One region of the Caulobacter sp. GW821-FHT11E10 genome, then DNA from elsewhere that is predicted to be linked to it. Evidence: predicted binding sites of a transcription regulator. Region 1 holds the regulator's gene; each other region holds the start of a gene.
What was found. The regulator LexA, encoded in region 1, represses DNA repair genes until DNA is damaged. The targets are predictions, from matches to a motif close to ATGTTCNCNANNTGTTCT.

Region 2: the regulator LexA is predicted to act here: its motif matches at 4,139-4,156, upstream of recA (recombinase RecA).
Region 3: the regulator LexA is predicted to act here: its motif matches at 3,788-3,805, upstream of AC1RRV_RS14525 (putative DNA modification/repair radical SAM protein).

Annotation. Positions count from the first base shown of each region.
Region 1 covers NZ_JBXARP010000009.1:222,198-228,015, reverse strand. The annotation lists gene AC1RRV_RS19740 (ComEC/Rec2 family competence protein) at 1-1,392, shown strand, start outside; gene AC1RRV_RS19735 (isocitrate lyase/PEP mutase family protein) at 1,439-2,206, shown strand; gene lexA (transcriptional repressor LexA) at 2,267-2,971, opposite strand; gene AC1RRV_RS19725 (class I SAM-dependent methyltransferase) at 3,143-3,946, opposite strand; gene lepB (signal peptidase I) at 4,058-4,870, opposite strand; gene AC1RRV_RS19715 (lysophospholipid acyltransferase family protein) at 4,935-5,501, opposite strand; gene trpC (indole-3-glycerol phosphate synthase TrpC) at 5,610-5,818, opposite strand, start outside.
Region 2 covers NZ_JBXARP010000002.1:384,677-390,494, reverse strand. The annotation lists gene AC1RRV_RS04885 (DUF885 domain-containing protein) at 1-568, shown strand, start outside; gene AC1RRV_RS04880 (EAL domain-containing protein) at 688-2,292, opposite strand; gene AC1RRV_RS04875 (matrixin family metalloprotease) at 2,386-4,005, opposite strand; gene recA (recombinase RecA) at 4,261-5,331, shown strand; gene alaS (alanine--tRNA ligase) at 5,806-5,818, shown strand, end outside.
Region 3 covers NZ_JBXARP010000006.1:276,795-282,612, forward strand. The annotation lists gene AC1RRV_RS14500 (energy transducer TonB family protein) at 1-130, shown strand, start outside; gene AC1RRV_RS14505 (acyl-CoA dehydrogenase family protein) at 202-1,365, opposite strand; gene AC1RRV_RS14510 (NAD(P)/FAD-dependent oxidoreductase) at 1,398-2,411, opposite strand; gene AC1RRV_RS14515 (helix-turn-helix domain-containing protein) at 2,589-2,996, shown strand; gene AC1RRV_RS14520 (HU family DNA-binding protein) at 3,326-3,604, shown strand; gene AC1RRV_RS14525 (putative DNA modification/repair radical SAM protein) at 3,819-5,039, shown strand; gene AC1RRV_RS14530 (UdgX family uracil-DNA binding protein) at 5,039-5,818, shown strand, end outside.

The DNA of each region.
Region 1 (5,818 bases):
GCCATGGTCACCGGGCACGAGGCCTGGATCACCGAGGCCCAGACCGAGGCCATGCGCGCCTCGGGGCTGGCGCACATCCTGTCGATTTCCGGCCTCCACATGGCCATCGTCGGCGGTTTCGTATTTGGCTTCGCGCGCCTGGGTGTCGCCGCCTGGCCATGGCTGGCGCTGCGGGCGCCGGGCAAGAAGATCGCCGCCGTGGCGGGCCTCGTCGCGGTGCTCGGCTATCTCGTCATCTCCGGCGCGCCGCCGCCGGCCGAGCGGGCGGCGATCACCGCCAGTGTCGCCTTCCTGGCCATCCTGTTCGACCGGCGCGCCATCACGTTGCACGGCCTGGCGCTGGCGGCGCTGCTGATCCTGGCCTTGAAGCCCGAGACCGCCGGCGAGCCGGGTTTCCAGATGTCCTTCGCCGCCACCGCCGCCCTTGTGGCGCTGGCCGAAGCCTGGCCCACGCCCGTGAGCGAGATCTCGACGCCCTGGTGGATACGCTGGCCACAGGCGGCGTTCGCGTGGCTGGCCGCCAGCGTCGCGGCTAGCCTGGTCGCGGGCCTGGCGACCGCGCCATTCGCCATGCAGCACTTCAACCGGGTGGCGGTCTGGGGCTTGCCGGCCAATCTGGCGGTCGCGCCGCTATCCTCGTTCGTGATCATGCCGTTCCTGGCGGTCGGGACATTGCTGGAGCCATTCGGTCTGGGCGCGCCGTTCCTGGCCGTCGCCGGATGGGGAATCGACGGCATGGTCGGGATCGCCAACGGCTTTTCCGACGCCCACGGCGCTCAGCGGATCGTCGCCAGCGCGCCCCCGCAGGTGCTGGTGATCGCTTTCCTCGGCTTGATGCTGCTGTGTCTGTGGCGCGGGAAGCTCCGCTGGATCGGCGCGCCGCTCGCCCTCGCGGTCGCTCTGTGGCCCAGACCGGCGCCGCCCGACGCGTGGGTCGCCGCCGACGGCGCCACCGCCGCCGTTCGCTCGGGCGATGCGGCGGTCTTGCTGCGGACCGACGCCAAGCGTTTCGGCGCCGAACTGTGGGCCCGGCGACGTGGCCTGACGCCGGCGACGTGGAGCCTCTATGCTTGTGACAAGCGGACTTGCGCGCCAGCCTTGGGCGCGCCCGTGCGGCTGTCGATCGCCTGGAGCCGCAAGACTCCTGACGCCGAGACGCTGTCGGGGCTCTGCGTGCGCAGCGAGGTCGTGGTGGTCCGCGCCTTGGCGCCGGAACGCACCCCGCCGCTGTGCGCCGACACCGTGCTGCTGACAGCCGAGGATTTTGAGCGAGGCGGCGCCGCCGAGCTCTATCGTGGCCCGGACGGCTGGCGGATCGTCTGGGCCCAGCCGTTGCGGGGGGACCGCCCTTGGAGCCGCCTGCTGACACCCTATGTCACGGGCGGGCGCTAAGCGTCGTCACGAGCGCGGGCCCACGCGTTTCGAAGGAGCACCAGCCATGTCGAACCCGTTCGCCACCCGCCGCGCGGCTTTCCGCGCCCTGCATGCCGAAGGCTGTTTCGCTCTGCCCAACCCGTGGGACGTGGGCAGCGCGCGGCGGCTGGAGAAGCTGGGCTTCAAGGCTCTGGCCTCGACCAGCGCCGGGGCGGCCTGGGCCATGGGCAAGGATGACGGCCAGATTACCCGGGACGAGGTGATCGCGCATCTTCGCGAGTTGTGCGCCGCGACCGACCTGCCCGTGAATGCCGACTTCGAGGCCGGCTTTTCGGAGACGGTCGATGGCGTCGGCGAAAGCGTGACCCTGGCCGTTGAGGCGGGCGTCGCGGGCCTGTCGATCGAGGACTGGTCGGGCAGCGCGCTCTACGACCTTCCGACCGCCGTCGCGCGGATCAAGGCGGCGCGCGGCGCCATCGACGCCTCTGGCCAGGACGTGATGCTGGTGGGGCGCACGGAAGGCTATCTGCGCGGCAATCGCGATCTCGCTCCCACCCTGGAACGTCTCAAGGCCTATGCCCAGGCTGGCGCGGACTGTCTCTATGCGCCGGCGGTGACCGATCCGACGGAGATCAGGGCGATTGTCCAAGCCGTTGCGCCCAAGCCGGTCAACGTCCTGTTCTGGGGACTGGAGATGTCCGTGGAGAGCCTCGGCGCCTTGGGCGTTCGGCGGGTCAGCACCGGCGCCTCCTTGGCGGCGGCCGCCTGGGCGGGGTTCGACACCGTCGCCAAGCGGCTGGCGGAGGAGGGGCGTTTGGCGCCCAGGCCCTGATACAAAAAGGCCCCGGTCTCACATGAAGACCGGGGCCGATTGCTCCGTAATCTCGAACGTTTAGTGGTAGCGGCGGATCAGGCCGACCAACTTGCCCTGCACCTCGACCTGGTCGGGACCGAAGATGCGGGTTTCGTATTTCGGGTTGGCCGCTTCCAGGGCGATCGAGCCGCCCTTCTTGCGCAGACGCTTCAGGGTGGCTTCCTCGCCGACCAGGGCGACGACGATCTCGCCCGAGGTGGCGGTGTCACCCTTCTTGATGATCACATAGTCGCCGTCGAGGATGCCGGCCTCGATCATCGAGTCACCCTGCACCTCGAGCACATAGTGCTCGCCGGCCCCCAGCATGGATTCGGGTACGGGCAGGCGCTCGCGCTCGTGCTGGATGGCGTCGATCGGCGTGCCGGCGGCGATCTTGCCGAGTATCGGAAGTTCTCGGCTGTCGTTGGCAGGAGGCGCCGCGGAAGGCGTCGGCGGAGGCGCGCCGCCGCCTTCGAACACCTGCGGGCGGAAGGCTCCACGCCCCTTGGGCGGCGCCGCCGTCGTGGCCTGCTGCGGCAGTTTCACCACCTCGAGAGCCCGGGCGCGGTGGGCGAGACGACGAATGAAACCGCGCTCTTCCAGGGCGGTGATCAGGCGGTGGATGCCCGACTTGGACGCCAGATCCAACGCCTCCTTCATCTCGTCGAACGAAGGAGAGACACCGCTCTCCTTGATGCGTTCGTGGATGAACATCAGCAGTTCGTGCTGCTTGCGAGTGAGCATGTCGACCTCGACTGGAGCGCGGAACAAACCGCAAACCTTTCGAATGTTCTCTAGGCGTTCCGCATTAAAGTCAAGTCGAGGCTGTGTTGGGCCAGAAAGGCCAGAAAAATCAAAGGCTAGGCTCGGCGACAAGGTAAATGTCGCTCAGAATCAAAAGCTTAACGAAAACTTTCAGATGCGCTTGCGGGCGACGATGATGTCCTGATCCTGCAAGGGTTCGCGGCGCCAGACGCCCAGGGCCTGGTTCAGCACGTCGAGGCCCAGGGCGTCGTACTGGGCCAGGATCGGCTCGAGATCATAGCCGATCACTGATTCCGGCAGGTCCGGCGTCGCCGTCCAGCAGCCGTCCAGCGCATGGACGAAGTCGAAGGCGATCCTGCCGTTGCCGGTATTGGCGCGCGCCTCGTCGTCGACCAGGTACCAGGAGACGATGCTGATCCCGCCGGGCTTCAGCACGCGGGCGATCTCGCGGGCGAACTGGGCCTGATCGGCGGCTAGCAGATGGGTGAAGACAGAGCCCAGCCAGACATAGTCGAAGCTGGCGTCAGGATAAGGGAAGACGTAGGCGCTGGCCGGCTGCGAACCTTCCGGATTGTACCGGTCGCTGTGCATGTCGGCGTGCAGGAATTCGAAGCGCGGATCGCCGACCGCGATGTTGGCTTTGCACCAGTCGATGGCCTGGGCCATCACGTCGAAGCCGGCGTAGCGGCCGGTCTGGTCCAGATAGTCCACCAGCGGCGCGGCGGCGCGTCCGATGCCGCAGCCGACGTCGAGAATCGCGTGATGCGGTTGCAGGCCGGCCTGGATGAAGAGCTGCTTGAATTGTTGGCCGACGCGCACGAAGTCGGCGTCGGCGGCCCCGACCAGGTGCCAAAGCTCTTGAGGAGCCTGGAGGGCGTTTGGATCGGTCGGGACGACGTCAGGCGCGGCGACCGGCGGCGCGGGCGTCAGCGCGCGGCGCAGGCGACCCAGCATCGGACGCAGGGGCGCCGGGGTGGCGTTGCGCAGCGCCGTCAGGAAAGAGCCGTCCCGCATCCGATTCCCTTTCGATCCGCAGCGGGGCGGACCGTAGCGACGTGATGGGGTTCAGCCAACCTTCGGGGCGGGCAGTTTGCGGAACGTGCGGTCCAGGCGCAGGCCGTGGCCATTCCACGAGAACAGAATCCGTTCGGCGCGGCCCACCAGGTTTTCGGCCGGAATGAAGCCCATGCCCAGCTGCGGCGGCAGGTCGGCGTCGCGGGCCACATCCCACGGGCAGGAGGCGTAGCCCGGGGTCGTGGCCCCCGGATTGAAGCGGCTGTCGGCCGAGTTGTCGCGATTGTCGCCCATGACGAAGTAGCAGCCGGCCGGGACCGTATAGACGCCGGTATTGGCCGCCGAGGTGTCGGCGCCGAAGCTGTTGGTGGCGTAGGCGCGGCCGTTGGGCAGGGTCTCGCGAAGGTGGCGGACCGGGATCGGATAGCCGTCGGGCGAGCCCTCGGCGTCGATGGCGGTCAGGCTCTGGGACACCGCGACGCCGTTGATGCGCAGCACGCCGCCGCTCACCTGGATGCGGTCGCCGGGCAGGCCGATGACCCGCTTGATCACATCGGTGCGGCCGTCGCTGGGCTTCTTGAAGACGACGATGTCGCCGCGCACCGGCGTCTTCTCCATGAGGCGACCGTGGCCGACAGGCGGGCTCAGCGTGATGGAGTGACGGCTCCAGCCGTAGGGATACTTCGACACCAGGATGTAGTCGCCGACCATCAACGTCGGCTGCATCGACTCCGACGGGATCGTGAACGGCTGGCAGAAGACCGTGCGTGGAACCAGGAACACCACCAGCACGATGGCGACCGTCTTGGCCGTCTCGACCAGTCCGTGGATCCAGCCCGTCTTCTCGGCGCGTGTTTCGGCCATGTTTGTCCCTCCGTCTCGGCGTCTAGCTAGACGGCGGAGCTTGGCCAAATCGTGGCGAAGGGTCCTAGAGGATGGTCTTCAGTTCCGGATGCTTTGGCGTGACCGGCGCGTAGAACGCGGCAAGCACAGCCATGTCCTTTTCATAGTCGCCGCTGGGGGTCATCGCCGGGCCCAGGCCCACCACCTTGCGCTTGTAGTCCATGAAGCCGGGCACCATCGGCACGCCGGCCTTCAGGGCGATGTTGTAGAAGCCGGTCTTCCAGCCGCTCGCCTTGCCGCGCGTGCCCTCGGGCGCGATCGTCAGCATGAATTCGTCACGACGGGCGAACTCGTCGGCCATGGCCTGGACCGTGTCGCGCGACTGGGATCGATCGATCGGCACGCCGCCCAGGTCCTTCATCAGCCTCTCGAACGGCCAGCGGAACAGTGAGGCCTTGCCCATGAAGCTGAGCTTCAGGTTCAGCGCGTCGGCCGCGCCCAGGAAGTAGACGAAGTCCCAGTTGCTGGTGTGCGGCGCGGCGATGATCACGAACTTGCGGGTCGTCGTCGGGGCCGAGCCCTCGATCGTCCAGCCCTCGCGCTTGAAGAAGGCGACGAGGGACCAATTCACCACGCGGGCGACCCAATGCATTCGCGTTTCCTCGCGCGACGTTCGCCGACGTCCTGGAGCGGCGGCTTGTTGTTGGGGCGACTGTGAGCGGGCGCGTTTGAAAACGCCAGGTGGCGCGTACCCGATCCGTCAGCCGATCAGGGCGCGGGTGGCCTCGGTGACGTTGGCCTGCCGCATCAGGCTTTCGCCGACCAGCATGGCCTTGGCGCCGGTCGCCTCCATCCGCACGACGTCGTCGTGGACGAAGATGCCGCTTTCGGTGACCAGCAGGGCGTCGCTCGGCGCTAGGGCGGACAAACGCTCGGTGACGGCCAGGTCGACGACGAAGCTCTTCAGGT
Region 2 (5,818 bases), on a different contig from region 1:
CGAACAGGCCAAGTACACCCTGACCACCCTGACGGTGCACGAGGGCGTCCCGGGCCACCACCTGCAGCTGTCGATCTCGAACGAGGCCAAGGGCCTGCCCATGATCCGCAAGATCATCGGCTTCTCGGGCTACACCGAAGGCTGGGCGCTCTATTCCGAGCAACTGGCCGTCGAGATGGGCATCTACAAGGACGATCCGCGCGGCCAGATCGGCATGCTCCACGACGCCCTGTTCCGCGCCGTGCGCCTGGTGGTCGACACCGGCATGCACCACAAGAAGTGGAGCCGCGAGCAGGCCGTGAAGTACATGGCCGAGACCATGGGCGACGAGGAAAGCGGTTCGATCACCGAGATCGAGCGCTATGTCGTGTGGCCGGGCCAGGCCTGCAGCTACATGATCGGCAAGATCGTCTGGCTGCGCATCCGCGAGAAGGCCAAGAAGGCCCTGGGCAAGAAGTTCGACATCCGCGAATTCCACGATGCGGGCCTGCTCTCGGGCATGACCCCGCTGACCGTGCTGGAACGCGCGATCGACGACTACATCGCCGCCAAGGGCGGCAAGGCCTGAGGAAACGATCCTCCCCTTTGGGGGAGGTGTCGCGGAGCGACGGAGGGGGCGGCGCTGCCTATGCGGCGCCGCCCCCCCCTCCGGCCACCTGGGCCACCTCCCCCAAAGGGGAGGAGCTTCTACCCCCAGCTCTCCGACGCCCCGGCGCGGCGCGCCACGCCCTTGACGGGCGCGCTGGGCCGCAGGGCGGGAGCGGGCTTGTCGAGCGGCTTGCCGTAGAGCCAGCCCTGAGCGAAGTCGACGCCGGCCTGGCGACAGACCTCCTCGACCTCGACCGTCTCGACCATCTCGGCCACGGTCCGAACCTTCAGATCCTTGCAGAGCTCGACCAGCCGGCGCACCAGCGCTCCGTCGCGACCGTTGTCGGCCAGCTCGCGGACGTAGCGGCCGTCGATCTTGACGATGTCCAGGCGCAACTGCTGCAGATAGGCGAACGAGGACGAGCCCGCGCCGAAATCGTCCAGGCAGACCATCGAGCCCATGCCGCGCAGGCTCTGGATGTGTTGGTTGGCGACGGCCAGGTCGTCGATCGCGCAGGTCTCGGTGATCTCGAAGATCAGCCGGCCCTTGGCCTCGTCGTATTTCGACAGCAGCCGACCGACATGGTCGACGAAGGTCTCGTTACCGATCGTGCGACCCGAGACGTTCACCGCCAGTCGCAGCTTGCGCTCCTGGTCGTTGGCCAGCTTCTTGACCGCCTGTTCGACGATCGCGTGGTCCAGCTCCTCGATCAGGTCGAATTCCTCGGCCATGCGGATCAGGGCGAACGGGCTGCCGCCGTCCTCGAAGCGCACCAGCGCCTCGTGGTGGTGGGCCAGGCCCGTCGCCAGCGAAACCACGGGCTGGTAGGCGAGGGTGAAGCGGCGCTGGCTGACCGCCACGCCCAGGGCGCCGGCGCGGGCCAGGGTGCGCTTGACCGAGCGGTTCATCGCCTCCGACAGGGTCGTTGGCGGCATGTCCTTCAGGCCTTCCCGCAGGAAGTCGTCGAGCGCGTAGCGCAGGGCCCGCATGGCGCGGGACGAGCCGCCGCCCTCCATCGGCACCACGTGGGCGCTGGCCTCGGCGCTGATCATGCGGGTCAGGCGCTTGACCATGTTCTCGGGAAGATCGTCCCGCTGGCGCAGCAGGGCGAAGCGGTCCGGAGACAATTGAGTGGCGGCCGCGCCGCCATGCGACTCGGCGCGGACGGCGCTGGCGACCCGGACGTCCAGGGCGGCGGCCTCGCTGGGCGTCAGGCCTTCACGCATGTCGCTCAGGCCGGCGAACTCGACCATGGCCAGCTCCAGCTCCAGGCCGGTGACGCGGGCGGCTTCGAACAGGCCCCGGGCGATGTCGTCGAACGACTCGCGGGCCTGCAGGCTGCTGGCGGTCAGCGGCGGACCGGCCGACTGGGCGGCGGTGATGGCGCAGGACACGCGGCCGTCGTTTTCGGGCAGGGCGCGCAGGATGATACGGACATGGCGGCCATCCTTCTCGGCCAGACGCAGGACGATGGGGCCGCGACGCACACTGTCGTCGGCGCAAGCCAGCATCGCGTCCATCAGCGGCTGGTCGTCGGGATGGAACAGGTCGGACCAGGATTGGCCGGTCAGGCTGGCCTCGCTGAGACCCATGACCTTCTGGGCGGCGCCCAGCGCCAGGCGCACGCGGCCGCCCTGCAGTTCCACGAGAAGGTCGGCGCTGGCGAACGCCAGGCCGAGAAGGCGACGCGGATCGATCGACAAGACGGCAATCCCCCAAGGAGCGGGGAGACTTGCACGGCGGGACTTAAGGACCGGTTTCGCGCTGAGCGGGCGAAGCCCGATATCGGTTATGGGTCAGCCGGCTTGATAGACATATTCTGGCCGGCCATAGACGGCGATCAGGTTGACGGCGAAATTCGCGCCGTCGGCTAGGTCGGTCAGGAAGGCGGCGTTGGACAGGGCATAGGAGCCCACGTCCGCCTTTTCGGCCTCGGCCAGCAGCCAGCCGACCATGGCCGCCTTGGTCCCCAGCCCGTTGGCGCCGTCGCCGCCGTAGTAGGCGAAGTACTGGGCGCGGGTCATGGTCTGGCCGTTCATCACGAACGTCGGATCCAGCAGGGCGTGCAGCTTGGCGTCGCTGGGCGCGGCGCCGAAGATGGTTGCATAGGCCTGGCGCGTGGCCGCGAACAGGTCGAGCGATCCGTAGGTCGCCTGGAACTGGGCCTGTCCCGCGCCGACCTTGCCCAGATTGACCGCGAAGTTGATGTAGCGGTTCTCCAGCGAGAACAGCTGGTAGTAGGCCGAGTTGATGTTGTTGGGATTGCTGCCCGTCGGTGAGACCAGATAGTCGATGCCGCCCAGCGACGGGATCGAGCCGGTGAAGAACTGATAGCTCAGGATCGCGACCGAGGTCGTGGCGTCGGCCGTCTTGACGATCTGGGCGATGGCGCTGGCCTGGCTCAGCGTCCCGGCCCCGACCTTGGTCGCCAGGTCGGTGACCGTGGCGTTGGCGGTCTGGCGCAGGATGTTGGTCCCGGCCGTCAGCACGGCTTGCGACGGCTGGGTCGCGGCGATGTCGGTCACCGACAGCTTGTAGGAGCCCGTGTCTGACGCGATCAGCGACTGGGCGGCCAGATAGTAGGTCCCGCCGGTCTGGACGGTGTAGGAGCCGCGGGAGTTCAGGTTCGTCCCGCCGTCGTCATAGGAGCCCAACAGCGCGCCCGTGCTCGACCGCAGTTCCAGCATCGGGTCCGGCAAGGTTCCGGCGCCGCTTGATGACCCTTCGAGGTCGAACCGATAGGTGTGGCCGGCGACCAGGGTCACCTTGAACCAGTCGACGTCGCCGACGGTCTCGATCACGCCCGTCTTGGAGCCTCCGACGGTGACCACCCCCGTTGTGGCCGTCGTGGCGAGATAGTCGTCGACGACCGTTGCGCCCTTCGCGCCGTAGATCGCGGTGATCCCCGCGATGTCGTCCGACGACAGCTTGCCGCTGAGGTTCTGGCTGTTGGCCAGATAGTACATGACCGCACTGACGATCGGGCTGTGGTCCAGCCCCAGCGCGTGGCCGATCTCGTGGACGGCCACCTCGTACAGGGTGGCGGTGTCGTCGTAGGCGTCGACGTCGAAGACGATCTGGGCGGCGGTGTAGTTGACGCCGACGAACCAGCTGCTGGTCCGTCCTAGCGTCGAGCCTTGGCCCGGCGCGGCGTAGCCGTCGATATAGAGGTTGCCCACCCGGATGTTCACGATGGACGAGTCGGCCACCATCACGAAGTCGATGTTGGCGACCGCCTCCCAGGCGGCGAAGGCGTTCTGGATCAGCCCCTGGACGCTGGCGTTGATCTGGGAGTCGAAGTCCTTGTAGCCGGAATATTTGGTCTGGAGCGTGCTGTAGTTCGCGGTCGCGAAGCTCCAGGTGATCGTCGTGACACCACCGGCCGCCGGCCAACGTTCACCCGAAAGGACAGGCATGGCTTCCTCTTCGCTTCGCGTGGGAAAAGAGGGCGCCGGTGGCTGGTCAAAGTCAATCGGCTGAAAAGCCAGCCTGATCCGCTACTCCAGACCCCTTGTGGGGCTACGTCAGAAACGGTCGTTTCTGTGAATGAGAACATCTTGCGAACCTGGAACAAAGTGTGTACGCATTAAGGGTGTTCCACAGGTGGTTGAGGCGAGGCGCGGGAAGCGCCGGGCGAGCTACCGGAATCATGGAATAAGGGCGGACAACCAATGACCAGTCAGGCGGCTTTGAAACTCGTGGGCAAGGATGAAGGCGACAAGCAACGCGCTCTAGAGGCGGCTCTCGCCCAGATCGATCGCGCGTTCGGCAAGGGCTCGGTGATGAAGCTGGGCGAAAAGGGCAAGGTCGAGATGGAGTCCGTCTCCACCGGCTCGCTCGGCCTGGACATCGCGCTCGGCATCGGCGGTCTGCCCAAGGGACGGATCATCGAGATCTATGGCCCGGAAAGCTCGGGCAAGACGACCTTGGCCCTGCACGTGGTGGCTGAGGTCCAGAAGGCCGGCGGCACCGCCGCCTTCGTCGACGCCGAACACGCGCTGGATCCAGGCTATGCGTTCAAGCTCGGCGTCAATCTCGATCACCTTCTAGTCTCGCAGCCGGACAACGGCGAACAGGCCCTGGAGATCACCGACACCCTGGTGCGCTCTGGCGCCGTCGACATTGTCGTGATCGACTCCGTCGCGGCCCTGACGCCGAAGGCCGAAATCGAAGGCGAGATGGGCGACAGCCTGCCGGGCCTGCAAGCCCGTCTGATGAGCCAGGCGCTGCGCAAGCTGACCGCCTCGATCAACAAGGCCAACACCATCGTCATCTTCATCAACCAGATCCGTCACAAGATCGGGGTGATGTACGGCAGCCCGGAAACGACCACGGGCGGTAACGCGCTGAAGTTCTACGCCTCGGTGCGCCTGGACATTCGCCGCACCGGTTCGGTGAAGGTCCGTGACGAGATCATCGGCAACAACGTCCGCGTCAAGGTGGTCAAGAACAAGGTGGCGCCGCCGTTCCGTGAGGTCGAGTTCGACATCATGTACGGCGAGGGCATCTCCAAGCTGGGCGAAGTCATCGACCTGGGCGTCAAGGCCGGGATCATCGACAAGGCCGGCTCGTGGTTCTCGTACGGCAGCCAACGTATCGGTCAGGGCCGCGACAATGTTCGCGAGTTCCTGAAGACCAATCCCGACATCGCCGCCTCCATCGAAGCGGCTGTCCGGAAATCGTCGCAGAAGATCGAGGAAGAGCTCCTGGTCGGCGGCCCCGAGGACGGCGACGAGGAATAGGCTTCAAGGTTTCGCGGCCTTCGCCCGCTTTCGCGGGCGTTCCCCGCCTTCAACACGCCCGCGGCGGACCGCCGCGAAGGCCGCGATTTCAGGACGCCTGGACCCCATGCCAGGCGTCCTACTCTTTTGTGATCCTCCCCTCCCGGGGGAGGTGGCGCGAAGCGCCGGAGGGGGCCGCGCGGGCCTATCCGACAGCGCTCTCTTCATTCCGCGCTTCATGCGCGGGACCCTTCGCCCGCGGCGGGCGCGGAGCAAGATCAAGTCTCATATCGAGGCTGAATCACCGGCCTCGCGCGGGAAGCCCCGGATGACGGGGAACTGGGCCGAGGTCGACGACCAGTCGCCTGACACGCCCTTTTTCTCCCCATCCCGGGGCCCCATCTTCGAGTCGGTTTCCCCTTCACGAAAAACCGCGCTATGCAGCGCCCGACTTCCGGCCCTTCGCCGGACCGGTACGCCACACTTGAGACGCTCATGCCCAGCCTGA
Region 3 (5,818 bases), on a different contig from region 1:
CGACGAGGGTTTCGGCAATGCAGCCCTGAAGATCTCGCGCTTCTTCAAGATGAAGCCACAGATGGAAGATGGCCGTGCCGTCGATGGCGCGACCGTCCGCATCCCGATCCGGTTCAACGCGGGCGCCTAAAGCCCATCCCTCCGGCGTTGAGACGGTGGCCGGGTCGCAGCAGCCTTCCCGCGACCCGGCCATATCCTTGATCAGTAGCTCTTCGGCAGGCCCAGCACGCGCTCGGCGATGAAGTTCAGGATCATCTCGCGGCTAACGGGCGCGATGCGGGCGATCATCGCCTCGCGGAAATAGCGCTCGACGTCATATTCCTTGGCGTAGCCCATGCCGCCATGGGCCAGGACCGCGTTCTCGCAGGCGTGGAAGCCGGCCTCGGCCCCCAGGTACTTGGCGGCGTTGGCCTCGGCCCCGCAGTCCTTGCCCATGTCGTAGAGTGCGGCGGCCTTGAAAGCCAAGAGGTTGGCGGCCTCAAGCTCGGCCCACGACTTGGCCAGCGGATGGGCCACGCCCTGGTTCTTGCCGATCGGCCGGCCGAACACGATCCGCTCGTTGGCGTAGGTCGTGGCCTTGGCCAGAGCGGCGCGGCCCAGGCCGATGGCCTCGACGCCGAACAGGACCCGCTCGGGGTTCAGGCCGTGCAGCAGATAGGCGAAACCCTTGCCCTCTTCACCGACCAGATCCTCGGCCGGGACGAACAGGTCCTCGATGAAGAGCATGTTACACTCGACCGCCTTGCGGCCCATCTTCGGGATCGGCTTGGCCTCGATCTTCTCGCGGTCGGTATAGAAGAGCGACAGGCCCTGGGTCGGCTTGGCGCACTGATCCTTGGGCGTGGTGCGGGCGATGATCAGGATCTTGTTGGCGCGCTGGGCGCCGGTGGTCCAGATCTTCCGGCCATTCAGGCGATAGCCGCCATCGACCTTGTCCGCGCGTGTTTCCAGACTGGAGGTGTCCAGGCCTGAATTGGGCTCGGTCACCGCGAAGCACATCTTGTCCTCGCCCGAGATCAGACGCGGCAGGTGCTGGGCGCGCTGTTCGTCGGTGCCGAACTTCACCAGCGGCATCGGACCGAAGATGTTGAGGTGGATGGCGCTGGCGCCCGAGAAGCCCGCGCCCGACTGGGCCACCGTCTGCATCATCACCGCGGCTTCGGTCAGACCGAGGCCCGCCCCGCCGACGCTCTCCGGCATGGCCACGCCCAGCCAGCCGCCCTGCGCGATGGCGGCGACGAATTCCTCGGGGAAGTTTCCAGTCTCGTCGGTGCGGCGCCAGTACTCGTCGTCGAAGGCGGCGCATAGCTTGGCGACGCCCTCGCGAATGGCTTCCTGTTCCTCGGTCAACCAGAATCCGGACATCCGGCCCTACTCCCCTGCGTGCGCTTGCTTCTTTAGGTCTCGGGCTCCTCGAAGCGGCGCGCATCCATGGCGCTGGCGTCGGGGCCCGGGTTATCACCCGTCAGATACGCCGCGACCATCTCGGCCACAAGCGGCGCCAGCAGCCAGCCGTTGCGCCGCGCGCCCACGGCCAGCAGCACGCCGGAAGCCTGACTCCAGCCGACCAGCGGCAGGCCGTCCGGCGTCGTGACCCGAACGCCGACCTCCACCTCGGCCGCGTCCAGATCGAGGTCGGGACGCAGCGCCCAGGCCGCCGCTCGCAGGTTCTGGGTGGCGGAGGCGTCCGGAAGCAGGTCGTCACGCCCTGCCTCCATGGTGGCGCCGATGGCCAAGGTCTCGCCGGGCGCAAGGTAGACGCCCTCGCCCCGCACGACCGCTTCGTCGCCTTCGCCCGCTCCGATCCGCAGGATCTGCCCCTTGATCGGCGCCAGTACGCGGGTCTCGGGCGCCAGGACGCCGTCCCGTGCGCCTGGACCGGTCGCCAGAACCAGCACGTCGATAGCCAAGTCCCGACCGTCGACCAGCCGCAGGGCGCCGGGCTCGAATGCCGCGACCGCCGCCGTCTCGAACCGCGCGCCGGCCGCCTCGGCCGCGGCCCGGATGGTCGCCAGGGCGGGTCGCGACTCGAGGCGCCAGTCCTCGGCGATCGTCTCGCCCGGCGCGAGCCCCAGCGCTCGAATCTGGTCCTCGACCTGACCCCGCCAGGCGTCCGAGCCCTCGATCCGCACGCCGGCCCGGACGAGCTCAATGCCAAGATCTTCGGCGAAAGCGGGCCACCGGTCGCGGGCGCGGCGCATCAGGGGCAGGTGGTCACGCGACGCGGGGTCGAACAGGGCTTCGCTGACGGGCGCCAGCATGCCGGCGGCCACGCCCGAGGCGTTGGCGCCCAGCGAGGCCGGATCAAAGACGGTGACGGCGAATCCCAGGCGCGCCAGACGCAGCGCGACCGCCGATCCCAAGGCCCCGGCTCCCGCCACGGCGATACGCGCGCCCGATTGAACTGTCATGGCGCGCCACACACCTTCCGGGACCGCGAACGTCAAGTCCGGGATGAGCCAAGGCGCGACAGTTTGGCGCGAACACCCGTTCCGTGTACGCCCGGACGTGACGACGCAGCCAAGCTCGGTCTATATCGTTAACGTATAGAGGATGCCGCCTAGCGGCGTTGGAGGGATTTGACGCGTATGAACGATCGACCCGCAGCCGAACCGGCTCACCCCGTTGATCTCTACGTGGGCGCCCGGCTGAGAATTCGCCGCAAGATGATGGGTCTTAGCCAAACCCAGGTCGCTGACGCCCTGGGCATCACGTTCCAACAGATCCAGAAGTACGAGCGCGGCGCCAACCGCATCAGCGCCAGCAAGCTGTACGACGCGGCCAAGCTGCTGCAGGCGCCTGTGTCCTATTTCTTCGAGGGCCTGAGCGAAACCGACGGCGGCATCGACGACGGCTTCTCCCAGCGCATGACGGAGTTCGTCTCGACGCCGGAGGGCCTGGAACTGGCCAGCCTGTTCCCGCGCCTAGCCGACCGCCGGCTGCGTCGCCGGGTCGTCGATCTGGTCCGCGCCATGGTGGATGACGAAGCGCCCTGACCGCTTCGCAACCGACGAAATCAGAGCCCGCGTCCGCCCCGGCGACGCGGGCTTTTGTTTGCGTGAGACCTCGCTGGCCACCGACAGAACGGCCGACTCGGCAAGGGAATCACCCCGACGCGAGTCGACCGAGAATCGGCTTTGGAGACGGTCGCCACGGCTTTTGAGCCAAGCTTGACCATTGGCTGACCGGCGATTTCGCGAAAAACCCTGGCCCACGGGCGTTTTGTCCCCGTGAATCGGCATTTTAACCTTCCCTAGCGGGTGACAAATGCGATCGGCCTCGTCAGGCTCGAACTTCCCTGATTCACAGGAATGAGCTTGAGAAGATGAACGTTTCCGATCTGGTCGACGCCGCTGTTGCCGCCGACGATAAGCTGACCAAGACCCAAGCCAAGGCCATCATCGACGGCGTCTTCAAGGCGATCTCGGATGCCGCCGTGAAGGGCGAAGAAGTCTCGGTCCCGGGCTTTGGCAAGTTCAAGGTCCAGGCCAAGCCGGCCCGCACTGGTCGTAACCCGGCCACGGGCGCGACCATCGAAATCGCCGCCAGCAAGAAGGTCGCCTTCACGCCGGCCAAGCAACTGAAGGACGCCGTCAACGGCTAAGCCTTCGAGGGCGCGGCAGTCGAAAGCGGATACCGGTTTCGGCGTCCGTCGCGTTCCATGCTTGAGGCGAATTATTCCCTCGGGATAATTCTGGGAGGCGGACATCCCAAGTGTCCGCCTCCCGACGCTTCTATTCACGCGCGATGTTGCGCCCTGCGCCAGCTTCGCGCGTGAAGACTATCTAGAACAAATCAAGAACGATAACGTGCCGCGCATGGCCGTTCTCGATCTCAGGCGCAAGCTCGCCATCCTCTCCGACGCCGCCAAGTACGACGCCTCGTGCGCATCGTCCGGCGCCGAGAAACGCAATTCCTTAGACGGCCAGGGCGTGGGCTCGACCGAGGGCATGGGCATCTGCCACGCCTATGCGCCCGACGGCCGGTGCATCAGCCTGCTGAAGATCCTGCTGACCAACTTCTGCATCTACGACTGCGCCTACTGCATCAATCGCGTGTCTTCGAACACGCCCCGGGCGCGCTTCTCGGTGAAGGAGGTCGTCGACCTCACGCTCAGCTTCTACAAGCGCAACTACATCGAGGGCCTGTTCCTCTCGTCGGGGGTCATCCGCACGGGCGACTACACGATGGAGGCCATGGTCCGGGTGGCGAGATCGCTGCGGCTGGACCACGACTTCCGAGGCTACATTCATCTCAAGCTGATCCCCGAGGCCTCGCCCGAACTGGCGGCCGAGGCCGGGCTCTACGCCGACCGCGTGTCGATCAATATCGAGCTGCCGCGCGATGACAGCCTCAGGGCCCTGGCGCCTGAGAAGAGCCCAACCGACATCAAGCGGGCCATGGGCCGCATGCGCCTGGCGATCGAGGATCGGGCCGAACCCGCGAAGAAGGCAGGGCGGCGGACCTTCGCCCGCAGCCAGTCGACCCAGTTGATCGTCGGCGCCGACGAGGCTCGGGACGGCGATATCCTGGCCCGCAGCGCCACGCTTTACAGCGCCTATCGCCTTGGGCGCGTCTACTATTCCGCCTTCAGTCCAATCCCTGACGCCAGCCATCGCCTGCCCCTGGCGCGGCCGCCCCTGCTGCGCGAGCATCGCCTGTACCAGGCCGATTGGTTGATGAGGTTCTACGGCTTCGAACGACCCGAGATTGTCGCCGAGGGCGAGGACCTGGATCTCACCGTCGATCCCAAGACCGGTTGGGCGCTGAAGAACCGCGCAAGGTTCCCGGTGGACGTCCAGACCGCCGACCGCGAGACCCTGCTGCGCGTACCCGGCCTCGGCGCCAAGGCCGTCGAGCGCATTCTCGCCGCCCGCCGGGTGGCGGCCCTGACCTTAGCCGATCTCAAGCGGGTCGGGGCCGTCCTCAAGCGCGCCAAGGCCTTCCTGGTCACGGCTGACTGGACGCCCGGGGCGCTGACCGATCGCGAGAGCCTGAAGGCCGCCCTGGTCCAACCCCAGCAGCTGAGTCTCTTCTGATGCGGGTTGTACGCCTGGCTTCCGAGATTGACTTCACGGGTTGGCGAACGGCCGCTCGGATGCTGAGGGCCGAAGGCGTGGCGCCGCAAGCGGTGGTCTGGACCGTGGAACGGGAGCTATTCGACCTGGATGCCGCCCCGGCCGCTCCATCCGGCAAGATCGGCGACTTCACCGTCCCCGCCGCCTTCGTCGAGCTGGCCGAGCAAGTAATCCTGCACCGCGCGCCGGACCGCCTGGCCCTGCTCTATCGCATCCTCTGGCGGCTGGAGCGCGAGCCGCGCCTGGTCGAGAACCCGGCCGATCCCGACATGGCCCGCGCTCGCGACATGGCCAAGGCCGTCAGCCGCGCCGCCCACAAGATGAAGGCCTTCGTCCGCTTTCGCCTGGTCGAAGGCGCGGAAAACGAGACCTACGCCGCTTGGTTCGAGCCGGCCCATCGGGTTACGGAGGCCGTCGCGCCGTTCTTCGCGCGCCGCTTCACCAACATGGATTGGACGATCCTCACTCCCGATGCGTGCGTGGCTTGGGATCGCGAGCGGCTGACGGTCTCCGAAGGCGCCGATCCCGCCGATGCGCCGTCCGAGGACGCCCAGGAAGAGCTGTGGCGCACCTACTACGCCTCGATCTTCAATCCGGCTCGCCTCAACCCCCGCCAGATGCGCCAGGAGATGCCGAAACGCTACTGGCGGAACCTGCCGGAGGCGCGGCTCATTCCCGACCTGATCGAAACCGCCCAGGACCGCGCCGCCGCCATGGTCGACGCCCGACCTCGCCGCCCC